One region of the Nocardioides ultimimeridianus genome, then DNA from elsewhere that is predicted to be linked to it. Evidence: riboswitches for the same ligand, from Rfam matches in the RefSeq annotation. Region 1 holds a riboswitch; the other holds the start of a gene.
The links. Region 1 has a riboswitch for thiamine pyrophosphate ahead of ACYU8V_RS12835 (thiamine ABC transporter substrate-binding protein). Riboswitches for the same ligand answer to the same signal wherever they lie in the genome.
Positions count from the first base shown of each region.

Region 1 (3,980 bases):
ACGCCGGACAGGTCGGTGCCGTCCCACGCGACGCGCCCCGCGGCGAGCGGCTCGAGGCCCGCGATCGCCCGCAGCAGCGTGGACTTGCCGCAGCCGGACGGGCCGAGGACCGCCAGCACCTCGCCGTCGGCCAGGGCGAGGTCGACGTCGGCCACCGCCCGCAGCGGCGGCACCCCGACGTCCACGCTCACGCCCACGAGCTCCAGCGTCATAGCGATCCCACCCCGGGCACCCGCAGCCGCTCGATCACGAGCACCACGGCGGCGCCCGTGGCGGCGAGGATCACCGAGGCCGCCATGGCGGCACCGTAGTTGAGCGGGCCCGGGCTGCCGGCGAGGCGGTAGATCACCACCGGCAGGGTGGGGGTCTCGGGCCGGACCAGGAAGCTCGTCGCCCCGAACTCACCCAGCGAGACCGCGAAGGCGAAGCCCGCCGAGGCGAGCAGCGGGCGCCACAGCGCCGGGACGTCGACCACCAGCGCGGCCCGCAGCGGACCGGCGCCCAGCGACGCGGCGGCCTGCCGCTGCCGGTCGTCGAGGCCGGCGAGGACCGGCACCAGGATCCGGACCACGAGCGGCATGGCCACCAGCGCCTGGGCGATCGGCACCAGCCACGGGCTCTCCCGCAGGTCGACCGGCGGATGGTCGAGGGTGATCAGGAAGCCGAAGCCCAGCGTCACCGCGGACACTCCGAGCGGCACCATGAACAGCCCGTCGAACACGGCGCGCACGCGGCGCTCGACCCTGCTCCGCGACCGCCGCGTCACGACGACCGCCACGAGCAGACCGAGGGTCAGCGACAGCGCCGCCGCCTCGACGCCGATGCGCAGCGAGTTCCCGAGTGCCTCGGTGATCGGCACCCGCACCAGCCCGCCGCCGTCGCTCTGCAGCAACCGGTAGAACGCGAGGGTCCAGTGCCCGTCGCGCCGCAGCGACCCGAGGACCAGCGACGCGAGCGGGACCGCGAGCGCTACGAGCACCGCCGCGGTCACCGCGAGGACGGGCAGGTCCCGCAGCCGCGGCCGGGCGGGGGTGGCCGGGAGGCGTCGTACCGTCGGATCCGGGACGGCGCGCAGCCGGGCGGCGACCACGAGCAGCACCACGACCACGACCAGCTGCACCAGCGACAGGGCGGCGGCCGCGCTGAGCTCGGGGAAGCCGGTGATCCCGCCGGTGGTGAGCAGGTAGATCTCGGTCTCCACCGACGAGTAGCGCAGGCCGCCGAGGGTGAGGACCACACCGAAGCCGGTCGCGCAGAACAGGAAGACCACGACCGCCGCCGAGACGAGTGCGGGCCGCAGCGCCGGCAGGGTCACGGTCCGGAAGACCCGCACCGGCGAGGCCCCGAGTGCGGCAGCGGCCTCGGCCGGGCGGCGGTCGAGCGACTCCCACGCGACGCCGACCGTGCGGACCACCACCGAGACGTTGAAGAACACCAGCCCGACCAGGATCGCGAGCGCGCCGTTGTCCATCAGCCGGCCGATCGCGACGCCGACCACGACCGTCGGCAGCACGAACGGCACCAGGAGCAGCCCGCGGAGCAAGCCCCGGCCGGGGAAGCGGAGCCGGTGGGTGACGTACGCGCACGGCGTCCCGAGCAGGACGGACACGGCGGTGGCCAGGGTGCTCACCCAGACCGTGAACCAGACGACCCGGCGGGTGCGGTCGTCGCCGAGCAGCGCCCACCCGGAGGCGTCGACGCGCGCCACCATCCCGCCCACGGGCAGCACGAAGAAGACCGCCAGCACCGCGGCCGGGACCGCGGCGAGAGCGAGGAACGAGAGGGTCAGCCGGAGACGATGTCGGTCCATGCCGTGGTCCAGTCACGCCGGTTCGTGGCGATGTCGGACGCGGAGACCTCGATCGGCTTCCGCGGCACCGGCGCGAACCGCTTCCAGTCGCTCGGCAGCGGGGTGCCGTCGACGACGGGGTAGACGTAGTTGCTGGTCGGCATCGCCTTCTGCACCGCCGGGCTACGCAGCCAGTCGACGACCCTCTGCGCGTCGGTCGGGTTCTTCGCCCCGGTCAGCACGCCGGCGTACTCGGTGTCCGCGAAGCAGGTGTTCAAGAGGGCGTGCGTGGAGCTCCTCCCCTTCTTCACCGTGTACGACGGATCGGTGTTGTAGCTGACCACGATCGGCCGGTCGCCGCCGGAGTAGGAGTAGTCGCTCTCGAAGGCCTGGGTCCAGCCGCTGTCGACCTTGGCCCCGTTGGCCATCAGCTGCTTCCACCAGTCCTGCCAGCCGTCGCCGTACGCGCCGATGGTGGCGAGCAGGAAGGCCATGCCGGGGCTGCTGGTGGTCGCGCCCTCGGTCACGAGGAGGTCCTTGTACGCCGGCTTCACCAGATCGTCCAGGCCGGTCGGCTCGGTCACGTGGTGGCTGGCGAACCAGGCGTCGTCGACGTTCACGCAGACGTAGCCCACGTCGACCGGGCTGAGGTCGCCGTCGAACACCCCGGCGCCGGTGACGGCCGCCTGGAAGGTGGTGTCGACGCCGTAGGCGACATCGCCCAGCGGGTCGTCCTTGGTCACCTGCAGCTTGCTGGCGAGCTCGCCGGCGTCACCGGCCCTCACGATCTCGAGGTCGATGCCCGATGCCTTCCGGAAGGACGCGACCATCGCCTTGGGCAGCTTGAAGGAATCGTGCGCGATCAGCACGACCTTGTGATCGGTCGGGGCGGCGGAGTCGGTGGCCTGGGACCCGCAGCCGGCGACCGACGTCGCGGCCAGGAGGACGGTGGCCGCCGCGAGCGCACGTGAACGGTTCATCGGATGGACTCCCTTCGCCGGTGCTAACCGGATCAGGTTCGGAGGGTCTGCGGCGGATCCGCACTCTCAGCACCCACGGGTGCTCCCCTGTCTGTGTCCTCCATGCTACCGACGCGCCGCCCCTCGACCCTCGGGCGGCGTGACCCTCCGGCCGCACCCACCCCACCGGGGCGCGGCCGGAGGAGGCCGGGGTCAGGCCGGGTCAGGCGTGCGCCGGCGCCTCGAGGGCGGACGGGTCCGGCGGGGCGAGGACGCCGAGCTGGATCCGGACGCCGTACTCGTCGCGCATGCCCCAGTGCTCGGCCATCCGGTCGCCCTCGGTGCGGTAGATGTGCACGGTCTCCATCACGAACGGCCGACCCGCGGTGCCCGGCCCGTGCAGTGCGTCCACGGCGACGCCCCGGCCGATGGCGCGCACCACCACCCGGTCCGGTCCGTCGAAGATGTCCTGGATCTCGTAGCGGAGCCTCAGCACGCCGCTGACGAACCCGAGGATCTGCCGGTAGCCGGCCGGGCCCGGGGGCAGCGGGAACGGGGAGCCGTGGTCGACGAAGTCCTCGGTGACGAGGTCGTCGAGCACGTCCAGCTCGCCGGAGTTGATCGCGTCGAAGATCGCACGCGCTGACTGGATGGCCGCTTCGGACATCGGGACACCACCTTCGCTAGACTTGACTGGAACACGAATCTAATGGAATGGGATTCCAATGACAAGGGCCTACGTGTCGACCACCCGGCAGGCGAAGGCGCAGGAGACGCGGGCACGCATCGTCGAGACCGCCGCTGCGATGCTCCTGCGCGACGGGCTCGCCGCCATGACCATCGCCGACCTTGCGCGCGAGGCCGGCGTCAGCCCGCAGACGGTCTACAACTCCGTGGGCGGCAAGGCCGAGATCGTCAAGGCGGCGTACGACGTGGGGCTGGCCGGCGATCACGACGCGGTCCCGATGATGGAGCGCCCGGCGTACCTGGCCGTGCGCGCGGCGACGGACGCCGCCAGCTACGCGACCGCCTACGCCCGCTGGTCGGCGGACATCTTCGACCGGGTCGGGACGCTGCTCGGCGTCCTGCTCTTCCACGGCACCGCCGGCGACCCGATGCTCGAGGAGTTCGTCGCCACGATCAACACCGAGCGGCGCACGGGCAACGCCATGGGCCTGCGGTTCCTGGTCGAGCAGGGCCTCCTGGCCGACGGCGAGGACTTCGAGCGGCTC
Region 1 is NZ_BAAHAB010000011.1:280,075-284,054, reverse strand. Features, by position in the region: gene ACYU8V_RS12845 (ABC transporter ATP-binding protein) at 1-212, opposite strand, end outside; gene ACYU8V_RS12840 (ABC transporter permease) at 209-1,810, opposite strand; gene ACYU8V_RS12835 (thiamine ABC transporter substrate-binding protein) at 1,786-2,769, opposite strand; TPP riboswitch at 2,762-2,868, opposite strand; gene ACYU8V_RS12830 (ester cyclase) at 2,972-3,415, opposite strand; gene ACYU8V_RS12825 (TetR/AcrR family transcriptional regulator) at 3,489-3,980, shown strand, end outside.

Region 2 (3,980 bases), on a different contig from region 1:
TAGAGGAACTCCACGGTGCCCGCACCGGTGTAGCCGACGGCGACGGCGAGCCGCTCGGCCGACGCCTTGAGCTGCGCGACCTGGTCGGGGGACAGCAGGGGGGAGGCGGACTCCTCGATGACCTTCTGGTTGCGGCGCTGCACCGAGCAGTCGCGGACGCCGAGGGCCCAGGCGGTGCCGTGGCTGTCGGCGATGAGCTGGACCTCGACGTGGCGGGCACCGGTGACGACCCGCTCGAGGAAGACGACGCCGCTGCCGAAGGCACGCTCGGCCTCGTCGCGGGTGCGCTGGTAGGCGTCGGTGAGCTCCTCGGGCGTGGTGACCTTGCGGATGCCGCGCCCGCCGCCGCCGGCGGAGGCCTTGAGCATCATCGGGTAGCCGATCCGCTCCGCGGCCTCCAGCGCCTCCTCGAGGGTGTCGACCGGGCCGTTGCTCCAGGGCGCCACCGGTACGCCGACCTGCTCGGCGATCCGCTTGGAGCCGATCTTGTCGCCGAGCTGGCGCATCGCCTCGGCCCGGGGGCCGATGAAGGTGACGCCCAGGCGGTCGCACAGGTCGACGAACGCCGGGTCCTCGGCGACGAATCCCCAGCCGACCCAGACCGCGTCCGCGCGGGTGGCGACCAGGGCTCGCTCGAGGACCGCGAGGTCGAGGTAGGGCCGGGCCGACGCGGGACCGATCCCGTACGACTCGTCCGCCTCGCGCACGAACGTGGCGTGGCGCTCGGCGTCGGTGTAGAGGGCGATCGAGGCGAGGTCCTGACCGGCGGCGGACAGATCGCGGACGGCGTGGATCAGCCGCATCGCTGCCTCGCCCCGGTTGACGATCGCGATTCGCGAGAACACCAGGTACCTCCGGGGGGTCAGGGGAGCGCCCGGGGAGGGACGCGTCGGCCGCCAGTGGTGGCTGCCGGACACATCCTCGCAAAATATGAGGAAAGGCTCAAATATTACATGAGGATTGACTCATATTGTTTACCGAACCGACATGTGCGGAGCGGGGCGGGACTCACTCCACGATCGGGGTGACCGGCTCGAGCACCGGCCGCTTGGGCAACCGGTTGTCACCGGTCGACTTGCCGGTGAGGTGGCGGTAGAACCACGGCACCCAGAAGCGCCCGAGCCACTGGCCGTCCTCGAGCCGGCTGCGCCACCACGCGCGCGCCGACAGCGGCGGCAGCGGGTCCTGCCACGACGCGTCCGGCCGTACGCCGAGCACGTCGGCGAACGCCGTCGCGAGCCGGGTGTGCCCCGCGGTGTTGAGGTGCAGCCTGTCGAAGCTCCACCAGCGCGGGTCGTTGACGGCCGGGTAGGCCTCGAAGTCGACGAGCACCACGTCGTGGCGCTCGGCCGCGTCGCGGATCGCGGCGTTGAGGGCCCGCACCCGGGGCGTCAGGTGGCGGGCGATGCCGAAGGCCGCCCCCGGGTCGGGGAAGGTGCAGCCGATGACGGTGGCGCCGATGCCGCGGAGGGCGGCGTACATGTCCTCCAGGTCGGTCATCGTCTCGGCGAGGTCGAAGGAGCCGAGTACGTCGTTGGCGCCGGCCATCACGCTGACCAGGTCGGGGTTCAGCGCGAGCGCGGGCTCGAGCTGGTCGGCACGGATCCGCTTGGTGCGCCGGCCGCGGATCGCGAGGTTCGCGTAGAGCAGGTCCGGATTGCTCTCGGCCAGGTAGACGGCGAACCTGTCGGCCCAGCCACGGATGCCCCCGTGCGCGTCGAGATCGTTCAGCCCCTCGGTCTGGGAGTCTCCGAGGGCGACGTACCGGTGGAACAACACGGACCCATTATTCCTCGGCGGTCCACTGCCCGCCGCGAATCAAGCCTCGTGGCCCTCCGAGATGGCGATCTCGGAGGGCCACGAGGCTTGATTCGCGAGGGTGCTGCATACTGGCCGCACATCCACACGGGAGCCCGCGGCAGCGGGCTGAGAAGGGGCTGAGTCCGCCCCGACCGTCGAACCTGCTCCGGATCATGCCGGCGAAGGAAGTGACCGATGCGGCGCCTGCCCCGTATTTTCTGCCTCGTCTCCGACGAGCACGACCTGTCCCTGCTGCCCGCGATCGCGGAGGCCGGGGCCACCGGCTTCCAGGTGCGCGCGAAGTCGCTCGGCTCGGCCGCGCTGCTCGACCTCACCCGGGACGTGCTGGCCGCGGTCGCCGGCCTCGGCGCGGTCGTCGTGGTCAACGACCGCGTCGACATCGCGCTGGCCGCGGGCGCCGACGGCGTCCACCTCGGCGCCGAGGACCTGCCGGTCGCGCTGGCGCGCGAGCTGGCGCCGGACCTGCTGATCGGCGCCACCTGCCGCACGCGCGCGGACGTGGAGGCGGCACGGGCCGCGGGCGCCGACTACGCCGGCCTCGGGCCGGTGTTCGCCAGCGGCTCCAAGCAGGTCGCCGGCGGGCCGCTGGGCGTCTCGGCGGTGAGCAGCGCGGCCGGGGTCCTGCCGCTCGTCGCGATCTCCGGCATCGACGCCGGCAATGCCGGCGCCGTGATCGGCGCCGGCGCCCACGGGGTCGCCGTGATCGGAGGGATCTGGAGCAGACCCGATCCCGTGGCCGCTGCGAAGGAGCTCGTGGCGGCGGTCGGCTGATGCGGGTCCGGATCCTCGGGGCCGGCATCATCGGGCTGTCCGTGGCCGACGAGCTGCTGCGGCGCGGCCACACCGTCGAGGTCGTCGACCCGGCTCCCGGCACGGGAGCGTCGTACGCCGCCGCCGGGATGCTCTCGCCCTCCGGCGAGCTGTGGCACGGCGAGGAGGCGCTCTTCGCGCTCGGCCTGCGCTCGCTCGCGCTGTGGCCGGGCTTCGGGGCCCGGCTGGGCGTGCCCCTGCTCGCCACGGGCACCCTGCTCGCCGCCGCCGACGCCGGCGACCTCCAGGAGGTCGATCGCCAGCTGGAGCTGCTGAGCGCGCAGGGCGTCCGCGCCGAGCCGCTCGGCAGCCGCGACCTGCGCTCGCGCGAGCCGCGGCTCGGTCCGGTCGCGGGCGGGGCCTGGCTGCCCGACGACCACAGCGTCGACCCCCGGAGGATCGTGGCGGGGCTCCTGGACCGGGTCCCGGTGGTGCCGGCGGCCACCGGCCGCTGCGACGTGGAGGTGGTGGCGACGGGCGCCCGCCTGCCGGCGCCGTACACGGGGCTCGTCCGGGGTGTGCGCGGCGAGATCCTGCGGCTGCGCTGCGACGACCCGCCCCCGCAGGTCGTGCGCGGCCTCGCCCACGGCGAGCACGTGTACGTCGTGCCCCGCGCCGCCGACCGCGAGGTCGTGGTCGGCGCGACCAGCGAGGAGCACGACGCCGAGCCGGTCCCCACCGTCGAGGGCGTACGCCGCCTCCTCGACGCCGCCTGCCGGCTGCTGCCGGGCCTGGACCGGGCGGAGTTCCGCGAGGCGACCGCGCGGGACCGGCCCGCGACGCCGGACAACCTGCCGCTGATCGGGCCGGCCGAGGACGGGGTGGTGCTCGCGGCGGGCCACTACCGCAACGGCGTCCTCCTGGCGCCGCTCACCGCACAGCTGGTCGCCGACCACCTGGAGTCCGGCGCCGTCGAGCCCGGCGTCGACCCGCGCCGCTTCACCCGAGAGAGGACCGCCCCATGAGGCTCATCGTCAATGGCGAGGACAGGCTGCTGGAGCCCGGCAGCACCGTCGCCGACCTGCTCGCCGATCCCGCCGGGCACGCCGTCGCGCTCAACGGCAGCGTCGTCCCGCGCGGCCGGCACGCCGACACCGCCCTGCGTGACGGCGACGTCGTGGAGATCGTCACCGCGGTGCAGGGAGGTTGAGATGGAGCTCGTGATCGCGGGGGAGACCCTGACCTCCCGGCTCTTCCTCGGCACCGGCGGGCTGCCGCGCACCTCGCTGATCGAGCCGATCCTCGACGTCGCCCGCCCGGGCATGGTGACCGTCTCGATCCGCCGCGCGTCGGGCAGCTCGGAGTCGGGACTGCTCGGCATCCTGCAGCGGCACGGGGTGCGGCTGCTG
Region 2 is NZ_BAAHAB010000009.1:13,286-17,265, reverse strand. Features, by position in the region: gene ACYU8V_RS08730 (ATP-binding protein) at 1-845, opposite strand, end outside; gene ACYU8V_RS08725 (SGNH/GDSL hydrolase family protein) at 1,009-1,779, opposite strand; TPP riboswitch at 1,896-2,005, shown strand; gene ACYU8V_RS08720 (thiamine phosphate synthase) at 1,996-2,592, shown strand; gene ACYU8V_RS08715 (FAD-dependent oxidoreductase) at 2,592-3,596, shown strand; gene thiS (sulfur carrier protein ThiS) at 3,593-3,781, shown strand; gene ACYU8V_RS08705 (thiazole synthase) at 3,783-3,980, shown strand, end outside.
Region 2: linked by a shared signal. The riboswitch ahead of ACYU8V_RS08720 (thiamine phosphate synthase) and the one ahead of ACYU8V_RS12835 (thiamine ABC transporter substrate-binding protein) in region 1 are both predicted to bind thiamine pyrophosphate.